3 regions of the Agrobacterium sp. CG160-95 genome follow, and region 2 is predicted to be linked to each of the others. Evidence: predicted binding sites of a transcription regulator. Region 2 holds the regulator's gene; each other region holds the start of a gene.
The links. Region 2 encodes LexA, which represses DNA repair genes until DNA is damaged. Its sites were predicted from a motif close to TGTTCNNNNTGTGTTCNG; they were not measured.

Region 1 (6,920 bases), on a different contig from region 2:
CCTGGAGCAGCCGCCGGTCGAGCCGGTGGAGCGTGTCTACTCGCTGGATGAAGTGCGTTATTCGGCCCGTATCCGCGACAAGGTGCGCCGTATCGACCTCGATACGATCACATTTGCCACTGGAAGCGCTGACATTCCGATGGCGCAGGCCCGTTCGCTGCGGAAGGTAGCGGATGCGATCAACAAGGCGCTGGCAAAGAACCCGGCGGAAACCTTCCTGATCGAAGGCCACACCGATGCCGTTGGTTCGGATGAAAGCAACCTCGTTCTTTCCGACGAGCGTGCCGCTTCCGTCGCCAATGTCCTGACCGATGTTTACGGCATTCCGCCGGAAAACCTGGCGACGCAAGGCTACGGCGAGCGTTACCTGAAGGTTCAGACACTCGGCCCGGAACAGCAGAACCGCCGCGTCACCATCCGCCGCGTGACACCGCTGGTAAGACCGGTCGCCCAGAACTGATAAGGTTCAGGAACTGAAAAATGAAAGCCCGGAAAGCGCAAAGCTTTCCGGGCTTTTTTATTGGTAGCAAAGTTCCCAGTCCGACACATTATCCGTAACGCCGGACCAGATCCGGGGGGCAGCGTGATCAAATCCGGCATGACTGGGATGCTTCTCACCCTGCCATAATCCTCAAATTTGAGGATAATCCAGCCTCTAACGCTTAGTTAAGCGCCACAGCAATCTCTGCTGCGAGCTGGGCATTGTTGCGTACGAGCGCGATATTGGTCGCGAGGCTGCGGCCGTCGGTCAGGCGGAAGATATCGCCGAGCAGGAAGGGCGTGACGGCCTTGCCGGTGATGTCCTCGCGCTCGGCGTGGGAAATGGCGCGATTGATGTAGATTTCCATCTCCTCGCGCGGAATTTCGTCCTCTTCCGGCACGGGATTGGCAATCAGCATACCGCCATCGATGCCAAGCTGTTCGCGGGTCGTCTGGAAATTGGCGATGGCTGCAGGGCTGTTGAGCGACAGCGGGCTGGGAAGGCCCGACGAACGCGACCAGAAAGCCGGGAACTCTTCCGAACCGAAAGTCACGACAGGCACGCCGTTGGTTTCGAGAACTTCCAGCGTCTTCGGGATGTCAAGAATGGCCTTGGCGCCGGCGCAGACGACGATCACGCCGGTTTTGGCAAGCTCGGTCAGATCGGCGGAAATATCGAAGGTTTCCTCCGCGCCCTTGTGCACACCGCCGATGCCGCCGGTGGCGAAAACGCGGATGCCGGCGCGGGCAGCGGCAATCATGGTGGCTGCCACTGTCGTGGCACCGGTGCGGCGCTCGGCAATCGCAAAGGCAATATCGGCGCGCGAGACCTTCATGGCGTCGGTGGTCTGGGCAAGCGCTTCGAGCTGCTCCTTCTCGAGGCCGATATGCAGCGTGCCGTGAATGACGGCGATGGTTGCCGGAACGGCTCCCTGATCGCGGATGATCTGTTCGACGCCTTCGGCCATCTCGATATTGCCGGGATAGGGCATGCCGTGGGTGATGATGGTCGATTCCAGCGCGACGATCGGCGCGCCGCGCTGTTTGGCAGCGGCAACCTCTTGCGAATAGACGATGGGCAGGAGCGGGGAGATGGGGCGGGTCATTCTGTTTGTTCCAGACTATAAAAAAACGGGTTCATGCCAGCATTTCGGCCTTGGGGACAAGCCCCAACATGGTCTCGACACTGTCTTTTGACAGGTCTTGGGCGGTGGCGAAAGGCGATTGCACGGTGATGGCGGCCGCCGCGGCACCCAGTCGCAGGGCCTCAGTGATGGCTTTGCCCTCCGTAATCGCCGCGAGATAACCGGACGCCATGGCGTCTCCGGCGCCGGTTACGTCTTTCACCTCGCGGATGATTGGTGGGTGGAGGCTTGCGGTTTGCGTCGCGTTGAAGGCTACCACTTCGCTTGCGCCACGGGTGATGACGCCGCCGGCAAGGCCTGCGCTGCGGAGAATACCCGGCCAGTCGCGAACATTGTCTGCCGTCTGTCCCGTCAGCGCGCGCGCCTCTGCCTCGTTCATGAAGAGAATGTCTATATCGGCGAGCATGTCCTTCAGCTTCACCGCCTTGGCGGGCGAAATGGCGATGGCCGCGAGCGGCTTTTGGCAGGCGCGGGCAATGAGACCGAGCGCCTTCAACGTATCCTCCGGCAGATTGGCATCGCAAAGCAGAAGGTCGCTCGCGGTAATCGCGTCACGCACCGCGCGAACTTTGAGTCGGCGCGGCGAAAACAGCTTGTAAAGGTCCATATCCGCAAGTGCGATGACAAGATTGCCGTCGCGCTCCAGAATGGCGGTGTAGCTTGGCGTGCGGCGATCGAGGAAAACGAAGGGCGTATCTTCCACGCCCGCCTGCCTTGCTGCCTCCGCCACCGCTTCGCCGGTCACGTCGCCGCCGCGCGGTGCGATGATACGGACGGCAAACCCGAGCCGGGAAAGATTGCGCGCCGCGTTGAAACCGCCGCCGCCAGCCTCTTCCATCCATGAGCCAGGATTGCTGGCGCCGGGCGCCGTTTCAGTCTCGATCATGCCGCGCCTGTCTATATGCGCGCCGCCCAGAACGAGTATTTTCTTCACGCTTGTGTTTCCCTCTTTCGCGAATGGAAAAGGTGGACGATTCGTCCCAATCTTCTGTTTGTTCCCCTTCACATCCGGCCCGCAGCGATAGGCCGGACACGGAAAAACGAAAGCAGAACAAACCACTTATCGCTATTTGTTTTCAATATGCTGGCTGCGCCTTGCGATATGAGAACAAATAGAGTACATCCTATTTCCATACTGCTTCATTGCCTGTGCGGCTTCAATAACCTAAAGGTGGATCGGATGGCACAAAATTCTTTGCGTCTCGTAGAGGATAAATCGGTGGATAAAAGCAAGGCACTGGAAGCGGCGCTCTCCCAGATCGAACGGTCGTTCGGCAAGGGATCGATCATGAAGCTCGGTTCCAATGAAAACGTGGTTGAAGTAGAGACCATTTCGACGGGTTCTCTCAGCCTGGATATAGCGCTCGGTATCGGCGGTTTGCCGAAGGGGCGTATCGTTGAGATTTACGGCCCGGAAAGCTCCGGTAAGACGACGCTTGCGTTGCAGACGATCGCGGAAGCCCAGAAGAAGGGCGGCATCTGCGCCTTCGTGGATGCCGAACACGCGCTCGATCCGGTCTATGCCCGCAAGCTCGGTGTGGATTTGCAGAACCTTCTGATCTCGCAGCCGGATACGGGCGAGCAGGCGCTTGAAATCACCGATACGCTGGTGCGCTCCGGTGCCGTCGACATTCTGGTGGTGGACTCGGTTGCGGCGCTGACGCCGCGTGCCGAAATCGAAGGCGAGATGGGCGACAGCCTGCCGGGCCTTCAGGCACGTCTGATGAGCCAGGCGCTGCGCAAGCTGACCGCCTCGATCTCCAAGTCGAAGTGCATGGTGATCTTCATCAACCAGATCCGCATGAAGATCGGCGTCATGTTCGGTTCGCCGGAAACGACGACGGGCGGTAATGCGCTTAAATTCTACGCCTCGGTGCGTCTCGACATTCGCCGTATCGGCGCCGTCAAGGAGCGTGAAGAGGTTGTCGGCAACCAGACCCGCGTCAAGGTCGTCAAGAACAAGATGGCACCGCCTTTCAAGCAGGTGGAATTCGACATCATGTATGGCGAAGGTGTTTCCAAGACCGGCGAGCTTGTCGATCTCGGCGTGAAAGCCGGTATCGTCGAGAAATCCGGTGCATGGTTCTCCTATAACAGCCAGCGTTTGGGGCAGGGGCGTGAAAATGCCAAGACCTTCCTGCGCGACAATCCGGAAATGGCAAGCGAGATCGAACTGGCGCTGCGCCAGAACGCCGGTCTGATCGCCGATCGGTTCCTGCAAAATGGCGGCCCGGAAGCTGGCGAAAGCGACGACGGTCCCGACGAGGGCTGATGCATTCGAAGGTCCGGGCGTTCGCGTCCGGTGGCTTTGCCGGCATGAGCCGGTATGGATCAAAAGGGTCGTGCGATTTTCCTCGCGTGGCCCTTTTTCTTTGCCTAGACGCCTTGGTGCGCCTCCATGGCTGGACAGGGCAGGATGCGGACGATAAAAGCCTTTGATTTTGCAAGATAGCCATCATTCGGGATGGCGGTGATGGACTCCAGCTGTGAGCGGTGTGTGGGCATGAGCGGTGTGAATGAAATTCGGTCGACCTTTCTCGACTACTTCAAGAAGAACGGACACGAGATTGTGCCCTCCAGCCCGCTGGTGCCGCGCAACGATCCGACGCTGATGTTCACCAATGCCGGCATGGTGCAGTTCAAGAACGTCTTCACCGGTCTCGAAAGCCGTCCTTATTCCACGGCCGCTTCCGCGCAGAAATGTGTGCGCGCCGGTGGCAAGCATAACGACCTCGACAATGTCGGTTATACGGCCCGTCACCACACGTTCTTCGAAATGCTCGGCAATTTCTCCTTTGGCGACTATTTCAAGGAAGAGGCGATTACCCATGCCTGGAACCTGATCACCAAGGAATTCGGCATCGATCGCAACCGTCTGCTGGTCACGGTCTACCACACCGACGACGAGGCTTTTAATCTCTGGAAGAAGATCGCCGGTTTCTCTGACGATCGCATCATCCGTATTCCGACCAGCGATAATTTCTGGGCCATGGGCGATACCGGTCCGTGCGGTCCCTGCTCGGAAATCTTCTATGACCACGGCGATCATATCTGGGGCGGACCGCCCGGTTCGCCGGAAGAGGATGGCGACCGTTTCATCGAAATCTGGAACCTCGTCTTCATGCAATATGAGCAACTGACGAAGGAAGAGCGCATCGATCTGCCGCGCCCTTCTATCGACACCGGCATGGGTCTCGAGCGCATTTCGGCGTTGTTGCAGGGCAAACACGACAATTACGACACCGATCTGTTCCGGGCGCTGATTTCGGCCTCCGTCGAAGCGACCGGCGTTCCGGCAGAGGGCGAGAAGCGTGCCAGCCACCGCGTCATTGCCGACCATCTGCGCTCCTCCGCTTTCCTGATCGCCGATGGCGTCCTGCCGTCGAATGAGGGCCGTGGTTACGTTCTGCGCCGCATCATGCGCCGTGCCATGCGCCATGCCGAGCTTCTCGGTTCGCGCGAGCCGCTGATCTACAAGCTGCTGCCGGCGCTGATACAGCAGATGGGCCGCGCCTATCCGGAACTGGTTCGCGCCGAGGCGCTGATCTCCGAGACGCTGAAGCTTGAGGAAACCCGTTTCCGCAAGACGCTGGAACGCGGCCTGTCGCTGCTTTCCGACGCGACCTCGACCCTGCACAAGGGCGATATGCTGGACGGCGAAACCGCTTTCAAGCTTTACGATACCTATGGCTTCCCGCTCGATCTGACGCAGGATGCGCTGCGCGCCCGTGAGATCGGCGTCGATATTTCCGGCTTCACCGATGCCATGCAGCGCCAGAAGGCGGAAGCACGCTCGCACTGGGCTGGTTCCGGCGACAAGGCGACCGAAACGGTGTGGTTCGAACTGAAGGAAAAGCTCGGCGCGACCGAATTCCTCGGTTACGACACTGAAACAGCCGAAGGCGTTATTCAGGCGATCGTCAAGGACGGCAAGTCGGTGGACAGTGCTGCCGAGGGCGAGACGGTGCAGATCGTCGTCAACCAGACGCCATTTTATGGCGAGTCCGGCGGTCAGATGGGCGATACGGGCGTAATCTCTGGCGATAACGGCACCTTTACCGTTTCAGAAACCCAGAAGAAGGGCGAGGGCCTTTTCGTGCATTCCGGCACGGTGTCCAAGGGTGGATTGAAGCTCGATGACGCCGTGCAGCTGACGGTCGATCACGACCGCCGCTCGCGTCTGCGCGCCAACCACTCCGCCACCCACCTGCTGCATGAGGCGCTGCGCGAGGTGCTTGGTACGCACGTCGCACAGAAGGGTTCGCTGGTCGCACCCGAGCGTCTGCGCTTTGACGTTTCGCATCCGAAGCCGATGTCGGCAGAGGAGCTGAAGGTCGTAGAGGAAATGGCAAACGAGATCGTCTTGCAGAACTCGCCTGTCGTGACGCGTCTGATGAGCGTTGACGACGCCATCGCCGAGGGTGCTATGGCACTGTTTGGCGAAAAATACGGCGATGAAGTCCGCGTTGTCTCCATGGGCACCGGTGTTCACGGTGCGAAGGCCAACCGTCCGTACTCGGTCGAGCTTTGCGGCGGCACCCATGTTGCCGCAACCGGCCAGATCGGCCTTATCCGCATTCTCGGCGAAAGTGCCGTCGGTGCGGGCGTGCGCCGTCTTGAGGCCGTAACGGGTCAGGGCGCGCTTGCCTATCTCTCCGAGCAGGATGAGCGCGTAAAGGCACTGGCCTCGTCGCTGAAGGTTCAGCCGGGCGATGTACTGTCGCGTGTCGAGGGACTTCTCGACGAGCGCAAGAAGCTGGAGCGCGAGCTTGCGGATGCCCGCAAGAAACTCGCCATGGGCGGCGGCTCGTCGGATGCCGGCGCAAACGACGTACAGCAGGTTGCGGGCGTCAATTTCCTCGCAAAATCCCTGTCCGGCATCGATGCCAAGGACCTGAAGGGTCTTGCAGATGAAGCCAAGGCCAATATCGGCTCCGGCGTCGTGCTGCTGATCGCCGTGTCCGAAGACGGCAAGGCAAGTGCTGTTGCTGCCGTGACCGAGGATCTGACTGGCCGTTTCAGCGCCGTCGATATCGTCCGCACGGCCTCTGCGGCCCTCGGCGGCAAGGGCGGCGGTGGACGCCCGGATATGGCGCAGGCCGGCGGCCCCGATGGCGCCAAGGCACAGGACGCCATCGACGCGGTGGCAGCGGCCCTGGCGGCCTGATCTGGATGAATTGAAAAAAGGCGGGGTTCTACCCCGCTTTTTTGATTCTGGATGTTGAAATCCGAAAGGAACGTGATGCGCTTTGTAAATCCCATCCCTTTCGTGTGCGATATCAACCGCTCCAGGGA
Region 2 (6,920 bases):
ATGGACTGTTCGCCAATCTGGCTGCAATGCCGCTCATGTCGCTGATCGTCATGCCATTCGCTCTTATCGCCATGCTGCTGATGCCCTTCGGGCTCGACGCGCCGTTCCTGAAGATCATGGGTTATGGCATGGCACTCGTCATCGAGGTTGCAAACGAGGTGGCCTCCTGGGGCGGCAGCGCAGCGACGGGGCGTCCGCATGGCTGGTTTATCGGTTTGGCTTCGGTGGGTTTCCTGCTGCTGACATTGCTGCGCAGCCGGCTTGCACTTCTTGGCATCCCGTTTCTGCTCTTGGCCTTCGGCGTGTCGGCAGTTACGGCCTATCGTGATCTGCCGGATCTATTGATTCACGAGGACGGCGAATTGGTGGCACTCGTGGAGGATGGCAAGGTCTCAACCACAAAAGCCCGTCCGCAGGGCTTCGTTTACGGCCAGTGGCAAAGGGCGCTGCTGCTGCCGGAAAAAACCGTGCCGCCGGGTTTTATAAATGGCGAGAGCACGGCAAATACTGCTGGTTCTGCCTCGAGATCGAAACTGTCGCCGGAAGACATGGCTGTGGTGGTGCGCGAGATGACGGCGGCGCTCAAAGACGCCAAAGCTGGCGTCTTCACCTGCAGGAAAGACATATGGTGCGTAGCGAGCGCCGCGAGCGGAGAGTGGATTGTCGTTCTGGAAGATGGCCGCTTCGCCGGAAAAGCCTGCGATATTGCCGATATCGTCGTTGTTTCCCGCAGAACCTCTTTTTCTCAGTGCCGCTCGGGTGCACTCCTGCTCAGCCGTGACATCTTGCGGCGTCTCGGTTCCGTGGAAATAGATTTTGCTGACAAGAGGGAGGAGGGTGTGGCGAGCGGGCTGCGCGCCGCAATCGCCGGAACGGACAGGCCCTGGAGCCAGCACCGTTATTACGACTGGAAAAGCGGACGTTTCGACCGTGATCTGCCGCAGCCCATCATCCGGCTGCTGGCGGCGTCGCAATGACTGCCGCCAGCATGGATCATCGGGCCTTGGCGCGCAAATCTTCAGTCAATTCGCCGATCTCGCCAACTTCCTCTTCATGACCAGCGTCGCGCCAGCTCTCCTTCAAACCGGCCTCGTACCATTCTTGCATGGCAGGCAGGGCGAGCAGCCGGTCGCAATAGGCTTTCGCTGCTGGCGAAAGATCCGCGCTGCCATAGGTCTGGAAACGGAATGCAACCGGGCAGAAGAAAGCATCGACCGCCGTGAACTTTTGACCGGCAAGATATGGCCCGCCGAATTTTGTAAGACCCTCGCTCCACAACGCATCAATCCGCTTTATATCGGCCTTAAGTCCGGCATCGCCGCCCCTGGGTTTGACCCGAATGCCCACCGACATGGGATAGAGATTGCGCAGCGAGGAAAAGCCGGCATGCATCTCACTTGCGGCCGAACGCGACCATGCCCTCGCATGCTTGTCGCTTGCCCAGACGCTCTGGTGTCTTTCAGCAAGATATTCGACGATCGAAAGCGTTTCCCAAACCGTCATACCCTCGTCGACCAGGCAGGGCACCTTGCCCGTCGGCGAAAAGGAGGAGAAGGAGACGCCTTCGCCGAACGGAATGAGCTTTTCATCAAAGGCGATACCGAGCGTGCGCATCAATACCCACGGCCGCAGCGACCATGAAGAATAGTTCTTGTTGGCTATATAAAGATCGTACATGGCGTATCTCCCGGATATGACGCGTATTTCTACACCTGCCAAGCGTTCACGGAATATCGAAAATTATCCATGGCTCCCATAAACGCCGTTGATGAATGGTGATGTGGGGTCACTGAGAGCGCGCCTTGCGATAAGTCACCCTTTGGTGACCACTAAAACTGACTGCGCAACACGACAGAACAACGTCGCTAAAAAACAGCGGATGGGATCGCTTCGACAATTATAGCGAACAGCCCATTCGCCACCACGCCTGTAGCGAAACCGAAGCATCTTTATGGAGTAGGAACTCAGTTTAGAAAGGGCAACGCGCATAGGCTGAATGGCGCATATCCTCGTGCACCCGCAAAAGCACGCCACGTTTGGAAACAGCCAAACCCGATTATAGGCGCCATCTTCACGATGACGCCTATTGTAAAGTGAATACGTTCGGTTCGATAAGATCAATGGTAGCGGCGGATCAGCCCCACCAGCTTGCCCTGAATTTTCACCCGGTCGGGCCCGAAGATACGGGTCTCATAGGCTGGGTTTGCCGCCTCGAGCGCAATGGAGGCTCCCTTGCGGCGGAAGCGCTTCAGCGTGGCTTCCTCGTCATCCACCAGAGCCACAACGATGTCCCCGGGATTGGCGGTGTTGCCGTTGCGGATGATGACTGTGTCGCCGTCGAAAATGCCGGCCTCGATCATCGAATCACCCTTGACCTCAAGAGCGTAATGTTCGCCCGTGCCAAGCATGTCTACTGGCACGGCCACATCATGGGTGTTGTTCTGGATGGCGGAAATCGGCACGCCCGCAGCGATGCGGCCCATGACCGGCACGGTGACAGCCCCGCCCAGATCATTGGCCGGCGTCTTGGGGGCAGGGGCCGGTTCCGGCGTCTTGGGCTTGCCAAGGCTGCCTTCGATAACGCTCGGCGAAAAGCCGCGCTGCGGCCTTGCACCCGGCGTATAAGCCTCGGGCAGCTTGATGACTTCCAGCGCCCGGGCTCTATTCGGTAGCCGACGAATGAACCCGCGCTCTTCGAGAGCGGTTATCAGGCGGTGGATGCCGGATTTCGAAGCAAGATCGAGTGCGTCCTTCATTTCATCGAAGGAGGGCGGCACGCCGGACTCTTTCATTCGTTCATGAATGAAGAGAAGCAATTCCTGCTGTTTGCGCGTGAGCATGAGGAAAACACCCTTTAGAATCGTAGTGGAAGTCGCGAAACAAATACAGAACGAACACTATATGTTCCATATGTGTTCTGCAATCCCCTAAAATTTCGTGAAGGTGCCATCTGTTGCTGTGATGATTTGCCTCATAGCACGCAATTGTGCTTTTGTGCGGTCGAAACCGTCCCGGCATGCTCCGGGCGGAAGGCCGGCAGGATACATTTTCATGACGAAACCCTATAGCGTTGACCATCTCGTTTTGCCCGTGGAAGTCATAGGCGTCGCCGTGAAGCGCCTCGTCAGTCTTGGCTTTACGGTTGCGCCGGAGGCTCTGCATCCTTTCGGCACCCAAAATGCCTGCGTATTTTTCGCCGATGGCACCTATCTGGAGCCGCTCGCAATTGCTGATCCGGCTAAATATAATGCGTCAATAGAGAGGGGTGATGTGTTCACCGGCAGGGATGTGGCCTTCCGGCAACGGGACGGGCAGGAGGGTTTTTCGGCTCTTGTCGCCAGGACTGAAGACGCCTTGGTTGACCATGAGCGGTTTCGGGCAGCCGGCCTTTCGGCGGGCGATGTTTTCGAGTTTTCGCGGCCTGTTCGGATGTCGGATGGCTCGCAAGGCGAGGCGGCGTTCCGGCTGGCTTTTGCGGCAAGCGGAGCGGCCGCGGATTTCTTTTTGTTCAGTTGTCAACGGCTTCAAGCCCTTCCGGGCGATCGCACCATGCTGGAGCGCCACGCCAATGGTGTCACCGGCCTGAGTGAAATCGTCCTGTTTTCCGGCGGCAATATGAAGGTGGCGGGCCTGATCGAGACAGTGTTTGCCTGTGAAGGCAAATGGTCTCCGGGCGGTGATATGGTTTTCGCGACCGGCAATGCCAGCATCAGATTGACCGGAAAACCGCCTTTCGGCGGGCAGACCCTGAATGCTCAGGATGGCAACGAAGGCGGATTGCGCGGCGCGGGCATCGTCTTTTCGTCACACGATCTTGCCGTGACAGAGGCGGTGCTTGCTGCTAATGGCGTGTCCTGCGCAAAAGCGGACGGCCGTCTGGTGGTGCCCGCGGCACCCGGTCAGGGCGTTGCCTTCGCCTTCGAGGAAAAATGATGAGCGTTACGAACAATCTTAAAGTCACTGCCGGCGACGGCGCCAGCAAGGTTTCCTTCTCGAATACCGAGCGGTTTTCGCTGATTGCCGGTCCGTGCCAGATGGAAAGCCGCGAACATGCCTTCATGATCGCTGGCGTGCTGAAGGAGCTTTGCGACAAGCTGGGAATAGGGCTTGTCTACAAGTCTTCTTTCGACAAGGCGAACCGCACTTCGCTTTCCGGAAAACGCGGCATCGGCCTGGATAACGCGATGCAGGTTTTTGCCGATCTCAAAAAGGAATTCGGTTTTCCTGTTCTGACCGACATCCACACGGAAGAGCAATGCGCCATCGTTTCCGAGGTAGTGGACGTGCTGCAGATCCCGGCGTTCCTAAGCCGCCAGACCGATCTTCTCGTTGCTGCCGCCAAGACCGGCCGCGTCATCAACGTCAAGAAAGGCCAGTTTCTGGCGCCCTGGGACATGAAGAACGTGCTTGCCAAGCTCAATGAGAGCGGCAATCCGAATGTGATGTTGTGCGAGCGCGGCGCGTCCTTCGGTTACAACACGCTGGTTTCCGACATGCGCTCTTTGCCGATCATGGCAGCGCTCGGCGCACCTGTCGTGTTCGATGCCACCCATTCGGTGCAGCAACCGGGCGGGCAGGGCGGCTCCACAGGTGGCCAGCGCGAATTCGTCGAGACGTTGGCGCGTGCGGCCGTTGCGGTTGGCGTGGCTGGTCTCTTCATCGAGACCCATGAGGATCCGGACAATGCGCCGTCAGACGGCCCGAACATGGTCCACCTGAAGGACATGCCGAAACTGCTCGAAAAGCTTCTGGCTTTCGACGCGATTACGAAAGCCTGATCGGCTGACCGTGACGGCGGGCACTTTTGTGCCAATCGATTTTAATGGCGGGCGGGCCGTTTCCGCTGCCCACCGTCATTGTAATTTCTTCGCCATCGTCTAAGACAGGCGACGGAAAATATCTGTTCCATTCCCAAGGGAGAGACCATGACTGCCATTACCGATATCATCGCGCGCGAAATTCTCGACAGCCGCGGCAATCCGACCGTTGAAGTCGACGTTTATCTCGAAGACGGCTCCATGGGCCGTGCCGCCGTTCCCTCCGGCGCCTCCACCGGCGCGCATGAGGCGGTTGAGCTGCGCGATGGCGGCAAGCGTTATCTCGGCAAGGGCGTGGAAAAGGCGGTCGAAGCCGTCAATACAGAAATCTTCGACGCGATTGGCGGTTTCGACGCTGAAAACCAGATCCAGATCGACCAGATGATGATCGCGCTCGACGGCACGCCGAACAAGTCGCGCATCGGCGCCAACGCCATCCTCGGCGTGTCGCTCGCCGTTGCGAAGGCTGCCGCTGAAGCCTCCGGCCTGCCGCTTTACCGTTATGTCGGCGGCCCGAACGCGCATCTGCTGCCGGTTCCGATGATGAACATCATCAACGGCGGCGCGCATGCCGATAACCCCATCGACTTCCAGGAATTCATGATCCTGCCGGTCGGCGCAGAAAATATTCGCGAAGCCGTGCGCATGGGCTCCGAAGTCTTCCATACGCTGAAAAAAGAACTGTCCGCACAGGGCCACAACACCAATGTAGGCGATGAGGGCGGTTTTGCACCGGGTCTCGAAAGCGCGCCGGCAGCACTCGATTTCATCATGAAGTCGATCGAAAAGGCTGGCTACCGTCCGGGCGACGACATGTTCATCGGTCTCGACTGTGCGGCGACCGAATTCTTCAAGAACGGCAATTACGTTTATGAAGGCGAAGGCAAGACCCGTTCGCCGATCGAGCAGGCCGAATACCTGGCCGAACTCGTGGCGAAATATCCGATCATCTCCGTCGAAGACGGCATGGCTGAAGACGACTGGGATGGCTGGAAGGCGCTGACCGATCTCATTGGCAACAAGTGCCAGCTGGTGGGCGACGATCTTTTCGTCACCAACTCCGCCCGCCTTCGCGACGGTATCAAGATGGGTGTCGCCAACTCCATCCTCGTCAAGGTCAACCAGATCGGTTCGCTTTCCGAGACGCTGGACGCAGTCGAAACGGCGCACAAGGCAGGTTACACCGCCGTCATGTCGCACCGTTCGGGCGAAACGGAAGATTCCACCATCGCCGATCTCGCGGTCGCAACCAACTGCGGTCAGATCAAGACCGGCTCGCTTGCCCGTTCCGACCGGCTCGCAAAGTACAACCAGCTTATCCGCATTGAAGAGATGCTGGGCCCACAGGCTGCTTACGCCGGCCGTTCGATCCTGCGCGGATAATCCGCGTTCGGGTTTCGCGATATGGCCCGCCGCCTGGCGGGCCAGTCTCAGGGATGGGCGGTTTATCCGCACTGCTCACTCTCGAGTTGATCCGGGGTTCAGTCAGCCCAGGTCCCTGGGTTGAAAGGACTCTTTTCACGGCGAAGACGCGCTGTGGCTTGATGCGGGATCACGCTCGGCATAACGAACTCTCTCTGATATCGTCGTCATTATTAGCCCGCCTCTGGCGGGCTTTTTTGCGCCTATCAGCCGCGCGGAATTTTAAGGTCAACGGATAGTTAAACAATCCGCATTAGTCTCGAGACTCACATTATGCGTTTTAAGGCTTCTCTCCGGCATGTGGACCAGACATCATAAAAAGAGACGATTCGGCCGTTTAATCGTTCCGGCCATTACGATCGCTTTTCTTTCCTATTTCGGGTATCATTCCATCCACGGCGACTTCGGCCTTCAGGCGACGGAGCGGCTGGAGCGGCAGCGTATTGCCAGAACGGCAGAGCTTGCCAAGCTGACGCAGGCGCGCGTTGCGCTGGAGCGGCAGGTCGAATTATTGAGCGACGGTTCTCTCGAACGTGACATGATTGACGAGATTTCCCGTTATCAGTTGAATATGTCCCGTACGGACGAAATTGTCATCATGAATACCTACTTCTAATTAACCGAAATCAAGTTAATTAATGATTTGTGATTTATTCACAGCACTTTAGCGTGAATATGTGC
Region 3 (6,920 bases), on a different contig from region 2:
GGTCTGGCTGTTGATCTGAAGATGCGGAATGCGGGTGTTGTCCGACGAGCGTCCCGCATTTTCCAACCAGTTGACATCAAGCAGATAGTTGGGTGCCGGTTCGCCGAAGGAGATGATGCGGTGGTTGTCCAGATCCTCGATCGACTGCGGCTCGCCGTGGCGGTTGATGTAGGACGGCGCCGCATAGACGTGCATGTGCACCGTGAACAGCTTGCGCTGGATAAGGTCGGACTGTTGCGGCTGGCGCAGGCGGATGGCGCAATCGGCGTGGCGCATGTTCACATCCAGCTCCTCATTGTCGAGGATCAGCTGGATCGACATTTCCGGATAGAGCTGCAGGAATTCCTGCACCTTGTCCGTGAGCCAGCCCTGGCCGAGACCAACCGTCGTCGTCACGCGCAGCTTGCCGCTCGGCTTCTCCGTCGTTTCGGTCAGTTGCATCTTGACGGTTTCGAGCTTTAGCAACACGTCATGGGCGGTGCGATACAGCAGTTCGCCCTGCTCGGTGAGGATAAGACCTCTGGCGTGGCGGTGAAACAGCTTCACGCCAACATCCTGTTCCAGCGCGCTGACCTGGCGGCTGATGGCCGACTGGGACAAATGCAGCTTGTCGGCAGCGTGGGTAAAAGACCCCGCTTCGGCTGCGGCATGAAAAATGCGCAGTTTATCCCAGTCCAATGGCATTGCCATGCCTATCCTGCCTTTCGGTTATTCGGCTGCTACCGCAAGCGGCTGCTGCGCGGTGAGGTACCGTTCTGCTTCAAGGGCGGCCATACAGCCCATACCGGCGGCGGTGATGGCCTGACGGTATTTGTCGTCGGTAACGTCGCCGGCGGCGAAAATACCTTCCACGTCGGTAGCGGTGGAATCGGGCGCGGTCCACATGTAGCCATTATCCTTGAGCTTCACCTTGCCCTTGAACAGTTCGACGGCCGGCGCGTGGCCGATGGCGACGAAGACGCCGTCGATGGGAGTATCGCTGATCACACCGGTCTTGGTGTCACGCAGTCGCACACCCGAAACAGAGGGTGGCATTGGCGGCTTGGCCGGTGCGCCGGTGATTTCGGCGATTTCCGTATTCCACAGGATCTTGACGTTTTCCTTGGCGAAGAGCCGTTCCTGAAGGATTTTCTCCGAGCGGAAACTGTCGCGGCGGTGCACGACGGTTACGGACTTGGCGATATGGGCGAGATAGAGCGCTTCCTCCACGGCAGAGTTGCCGCCGCCGACCACGATCACATCCTTGTTGCGATAGAAGAAACCGTCGCAGGTGGCGCAGGCGGAAACGCCAAAGCCCTGAAAGTGCTGCTCACTCTCGATGCCGAGCCACTTGGCCTTTGCGCCTGTTGCGATGATCAGCGTGTCGGCGGTCCAGACCTGACCGGAATCGGTCTTGACCACGAAGGGGCGCGTGTTGGTTTCGACTTCGGTCACGAGGTCACTGACGATTTCCGCACCCACATGCGTCGCCTGCTTCAGCATCTGGTCCATCAGCCAGGGGCCCTGGATCGGATCGGCAAAGCCCGGATAGTTTTCGACGTCGGTGGTGATCATCAGCTGGCCACCCTGTTCCATGCCGGCAATCAGCACGGGTTTCAGCATTGCGCGGGCCGCGTAGATCGCCGCGGTATAGCCGGCGGGACCAGAGCCAATGATCAATACCTTGGTATGGCGGGCAGACATGGAAACAATCCTTTTTAAAGTAGCGGGGCCTTTCGGCAGCAGAACATTCCAGCCGAAGCACGGTGGACAGGCCGCAACCCCTTCGTTGCCCGGTATTTAAGGTTGTCTAGTGCCTTTATTCAAGGGCAGCCTTGCGTTACCAACAAGGCAGTTGTGGATGCGCGCGCAATTTTGTGACCGGCCGGCGGCATATTGTTGCGAATCCTGCGCCTGGTAGTACAAGGAAGTTCTCCGGCTTAACGAGGAACCTCTCCGTGACCAGCGTCGAACTCGATGCCATCGATCTGAAAATTCTGCGCGAATTGCAGCGCGACGGGCGCATGACCAACGTGGAGCTGGCCGAAAGGGTCGGTATTTCCGCGCCGCCGTGCCTCAGGCGCGTCCGCAAGCTGGAAGAAGCCGACGTGATCGAGGGTTATCACGCCATGTTGAACGCGCCGAAGCTCGGTTTCGATCTCGTTGCCTTCTGCATGGTCGGCCTCAAGCGCCAGTCGGACAGCAATCTGAAAGCCTTTGCAGCGGCGACGGCCGGATGGTCGCTGGTGCGCCAGGCCTGGATGGTATCCGGCGAAAGCGATTTCCTTCTGCATTGCATCGCCAGAAACCTGACCGAGTTTCAGGATTTCGTCATCGAGGTTCTGACAGCGGACGAAAACGTCGACACCGTGCGCACCATGCTCACCATCCGTCAGGTCAAACGCGTCGGTCTGGTGGAAATCTGATCGGCGGACCTTTGAGTGATTGCGCCGGCGCTTACCCGCGCCGCAACGCGTCATAGATCGCGCCGAGGCTTGTCGCCTCTTTTTCCAGCGGAAATGCAGTGCGCACATGCGAAAGTCCGGCACGGGCATGGTCCCTGGCGAGAGCGGGATCGGCAAGATAGGTTTTAATGGCATCCCGCAGGGACGCGTAGTCGCCGGCCTCAACGACCATGCCGGTCTCGCCCTTGACGATCATTTCCTCATAGGCGCCGGCATTGCTGGCAACGACAGCCGTCTCGGACGCCATGGCTTCCAGTGGCGTCAGGCCAAAGCCCTCGTTGCGTGACGGTGCGACATAGAGGGTTAGCCGCCGATACCAGGGCTTGATTTCGTCCACCTCGCCCTGAAACGCGATGCGGTCCGCAAGGCCGGCTGCTGCGACATCGGCCACGAGCTTGTCGGCGAAGGCCTTGTGCTCTGCGGTCACGCGGCCGGAGATGACGGCCGTCCATTCGGGATAGTCGGGCAGAAGTTCGATCATGGCGCGCACGAAAAGGTCTGTTCCCTTCTGGTGGCGCACCCGTCCGAAACATCCGATGAGAAACTGCCCAGGCAGGCCGGTCGAAGCGATCGTATCCTCCGGGCCGGTTGCGGGATGAAACAGCTCGGTATCGACGCCATGCATGACGACGCTGTGTGGTACTTCCAGAAACGAGCCTGAGCGGTCGCTTGTCGCGACGACCGCATCCATTTTTGAAATCAGAAAGCGGGTATAGGCGGAATGTCGCCTTTGCGCCGCCGAGGTGAACATCAGCTTCACCTTCATGCGCAGCACGTCACGCATGAGAATGCCCGGCAACATTTCGAGATTGCGGCGGGCGTGCCAGATGCGCGGACCGCTGAGCGGGCCGTTTTGCCAGAGCCGCCACAGATCACGGAAGTGAACATGTGGCAGATGCCGCGGCAGGCCCGGGCCGATGACGGCCACTTTCTGACCCAGCCGGTTTTGTACCGGAATAAGCTGCACGATGGTGGAGGTAACGCCGGACAGCCTGCGCTTGAAGTTCGGCGCAAGCACCTGCACATCTTTCAGACTGGCGTGGGACAAGATGGGCTTCCGTCTTTGCGGCTAAGGCAGGATGTTCAGTTCAGGATATCAATGCAATGCGCCCGAGGGGCGCATTGCATGAAAGGGCAGATCAGCCCCACTGTACGGCGAGAATCTCGTAACCCTTGGCGCCGCCCGGTGCGTTGACTTCGATGCTGTCACCGACTTCCTTGCCGATGAGGGCGCGGGCGATGGGCGAGGAAATGGAAATGCGTCCAGCCTTCACATCGGCTTCCTGGTCGCCAACGATCTGATAGATTCTTTCCTCGTCGCTATCCTCGTCGATCAGCTTGACGGTGGCGCCGAACTTGATCTTGGAACCGGACATCTTGGACAGGTCGATGACTTCCGCGCGTGCGGTCAAGTCTTCGAGTTCAGTGATGCGGCCTTCGTTATGGCTCTGGGCTTCCTTGGCAGCGTGGTATTCGGCATTTTCCGAAAGGTCGCCATGGGCGCGCGCCTCCGCAATTGCCTCGATGATACGGGGACGCTCCTCCTGCTGGCGAAAGCGCAGCTCCTCCTGCAGCTTGATGAATCCACCGTGCGTCATCGGTACTTTTTCTACCATTTTTTTATCCTTCGCAGTCCTGTCGCTTTACTTGCAGACACAAAAAGAAACAGGTTCCGGAGGGGAACTCCGGAACCATGCCAAAATCATAACTAAGCCGACTATATCAGAAGACGACAACGAAATGCCAGCAAATTTGAGACGGGCATTTTCTTGCATTCGTTCAGGGCTTTAACAGATGAGATTGACATTTTTCAATAGAACATATAGTGAACATAACCATGAAGAAGTCAATCAGGCAACGGCTGGCCATTCTTTCCGATGCGGCCAAATACGATGCGTCCTGTGCCTCCAGCGGCACGACGAAACGCAGCTCTGCTGCATCCGGCGGACTTGGCTCCACGGAGGGGTCGGGCATATGCCATGCCTATGCGCCGGACGGGCGCTGCATTTCGCTCCTGAAGATACTGCTCACCAATTTCTGTATCTATGATTGCGCCTATTGCATCAATCGTTCTTCGAGCAATGTCGAGCGGGCGCGGTTTACTGCCGAGGAGGTGGTGTGGCTGACGCTGGAGTTCTATCGGCGCAACTATATCGAGGGGCTGTTTCTCTCTTCCGGCATTATCCGCTCGTCCGATCATACGATGGAAGAGATGGTGCGGGTGGCGCGGGAACTGCGCGTCACGCATGGCTTTCGCGGCTACATCCATCTGAAATCCATTCCCGAAGCATCGCCAAAGCTTATTGAGGAAGCGGGGCTTTACGCCGACCGGCTGTCGATCAACATCGAATTGCCGACTGATAGCGGCGTCAGCCGTTTTGCGCCGGAAAAGCAGCCCGCCAATATTCGCCGCTCGATGGCTGATATCCGCCTGAAGATCGAGGAGGCGGGGGAGCCGACCGTCAGGACGCGAAAGACCAAACGTTTTGCGCCTGCCGGACAGAGCACGCAGATGATCGTTGGCGCGGATGGGGCTGATGACAGCACCATTCTGTCCACGAGCGCCCGGCTTTATGGCAGCTATGGTTTGCGGCGCGTCTATTATTCGGCTTTCAGCCCCATTCCGGATTCGTCGAAGAACCTGCCGCTCATCAAGCCGCCTTTGATGCGGGAACACAGGCTTTATCAGGCCGACTGGCTTTATCGTTTTTATGGGTTCGACATTGGTGAAATAACCGCGATCGGCGGTAACGGAATGCTCGATCTCGATATAGATCCGAAGCTTGCCTGGGCGCTGAAAAATCGCGACCGTTTTCCAGTGGACGTGAACGTGGCGGATCGCGAAATATTGCTGCGCGTGCCCGGCTTCGGTACCAAGACGGTCGCCTCGATCCTGTCTTCACGCCGGTTTCGCCGGTTGCGGCTGGAGGATATTGCCCGCTTCGGCGTTTCCCTGAAAAAGGTGAAGGCCTTCATCGTTGCTGACGGCTGGACGCCGGGCAAGCTGACTGAACGACCGGATTTGCGAGCGATGTTTGCTCCGCAGCCCGAACAATTATCGCTGCTGTGATGTACGGCCCAGTTCTGGAAGGGCGGGGCGATTTCGGCGAGTGGCGTGATGCGGCGCGCGCGGCTCTCGCCGCCAATGTGCCGCCGGAGGCGATTGACTGGCGGTTGCGGGATGAGAAAGCCGGGCTTCTCGATTTTGCCGGAGAGCCTTTGCCGGCGGCCCGTGCGGATGACGTGCAGGTGTCCGTTCCAGCCTCCTTCGTGACTTTGGCGCAAGCGATTATCTGTCATAGCGATCCGGGTCGTTTCGCACTGCTTTACCGGTTGCTGTGGCGGCTGAAGCGGGATCGCGCCCTGTTGCAGTTCAAGTCCGATGCGGATGTTTCCGAAGCCCGGCAGCTTGAAAAATCGGTCCGCCGCGATTGTCACAAGATGACGGCCTTTGTTCGCTTCAAGGAATTATCCTTGCCGCAGGGGCAGGGCGGGCGGCGGCGCTTCGTCGCATGGTTCGAGCCGGATCACTTCATCGTCGAGCGCACGGCCCCGTTTTTCCAGCGGCGGTTCACGGATATGGACTGGCTGATCGCGACACCGAACGGTTCCGCGCGGTGGGACGGAAACGTGCTGGAGACATTGCGGCAGGCCGCGTCCAAGCCTGAGCTGACGGATGAAACGGACGAGCTGTGGCGAACCTATTATGCCAATATATTCAATCCGGCGCGTCTGAAGATAAAAGCGATGACGGCAGAGATGCCAAAGAAATACTGGAAAAATTTGCCGGAAGCCGAGCTTATTCCAGGTCTCGTTCTCGGTGCCGAGGCGCGGGTGCTGGAGATGGCGGCAAAGGCTGCGAGCCAGCCGCAACCATTCCATCACCGCCTGCAGGCCGCGGCCTCGGCGCGTGAAGAGCCGCCACCGGCGCCGGACGGTACTCTCGCTTCATTGGCGCGGGAGGCTGGCCAATGCACGCGCTGCGCCCTGCATTGCAAGGCAACGCAGACAGTATTCGGCATGGGACCTGAAGATGCGAAAGTGATGATCGTCGGGGAACAGCCGGGAGATCACGAGGATCTTGCCGGAAAACCTTTCGTCGGTCCCGCTGGTCAGTTGTTCGACCGGACGTTGGTTGAAGCCGGTATTGACCGCAAAAAGCTTTATGTCACCAACGCCGTCAAACACTTCAAATACGAGGCCCGCGGCAAGCGGCGCATTCACCAGCGGCCGGATGCGGGCGAGGTGCAGCAATGCCGCTGGTGGCTTAACAAGGAAATCGAGCTGGTACGGCCGAAGCTTATCGTTGCCATGGGTGCAACTGCGCTTTATGCGCTGACAGGCGGAAAGGAAAAGGTGTCCGAGGTTCGGGGTCGCCCGATACCGATGCAGGAGGAGCGGACGCTTTTTGTCACGGTGCACCCTTCCTATCTTCTTCGCCTTCCCGACTCGCAGCAGAAGGAGGCGGAAATGCAG

Region 1: the regulator LexA is predicted to act here: its motif matches at 2,730-2,747, upstream of recA (recombinase RecA).
Region 3: the regulator LexA is predicted to act here: its motif matches at 4,259-4,276, upstream of ACQZ63_RS16230 (putative DNA modification/repair radical SAM protein).

What each region holds. Positions count from the first base shown of each region.
Region 1 is NZ_JBNWDU010000005.1:47,324-54,243, forward strand. It holds gene ACQZ63_RS17495 (OmpA family protein) at 1-460, shown strand, start outside; gene ACQZ63_RS17500 (pseudouridine-5'-phosphate glycosidase) at 663-1,586, opposite strand; gene ACQZ63_RS17505 (carbohydrate kinase family protein) at 1,618-2,559, opposite strand; gene recA (recombinase RecA) at 2,806-3,897, shown strand; gene alaS (alanine--tRNA ligase) at 4,129-6,792, shown strand; gene ACQZ63_RS17520 (VOC family protein) at 6,868-6,920, shown strand, end outside.
Region 2 is NZ_JBNWDU010000001.1:55,606-62,525, reverse strand. It holds gene ACQZ63_RS00340 (ComEC/Rec2 family competence protein) at 1-977, shown strand, start outside; gene ACQZ63_RS00335 (glutathione S-transferase family protein) at 994-1,677, opposite strand; gene lexA (transcriptional repressor LexA) at 2,118-2,840, opposite strand; gene ACQZ63_RS00325 (VOC family protein) at 3,052-3,933, shown strand; gene kdsA (3-deoxy-8-phosphooctulonate synthase) at 3,933-4,778, shown strand; gene eno (phosphopyruvate hydratase) at 4,926-6,200, shown strand; gene ACQZ63_RS00310 (FtsB family cell division protein) at 6,538-6,855, shown strand.
Region 3 is NZ_JBNWDU010000004.1:380,173-387,092, forward strand. It holds gene ACQZ63_RS16205 (LysR family transcriptional regulator VtlR) at 1-684, opposite strand, end outside; gene trxB (thioredoxin-disulfide reductase) at 709-1,683, opposite strand; gene ACQZ63_RS16215 (Lrp/AsnC family transcriptional regulator) at 1,938-2,405, shown strand; gene ACQZ63_RS16220 (glycosyltransferase family 4 protein) at 2,437-3,492, opposite strand; gene greA (transcription elongation factor GreA) at 3,584-4,060, opposite strand; gene ACQZ63_RS16230 (putative DNA modification/repair radical SAM protein) at 4,282-5,514, shown strand; gene ACQZ63_RS16235 (UdgX family uracil-DNA binding protein) at 5,514-6,920, shown strand, end outside.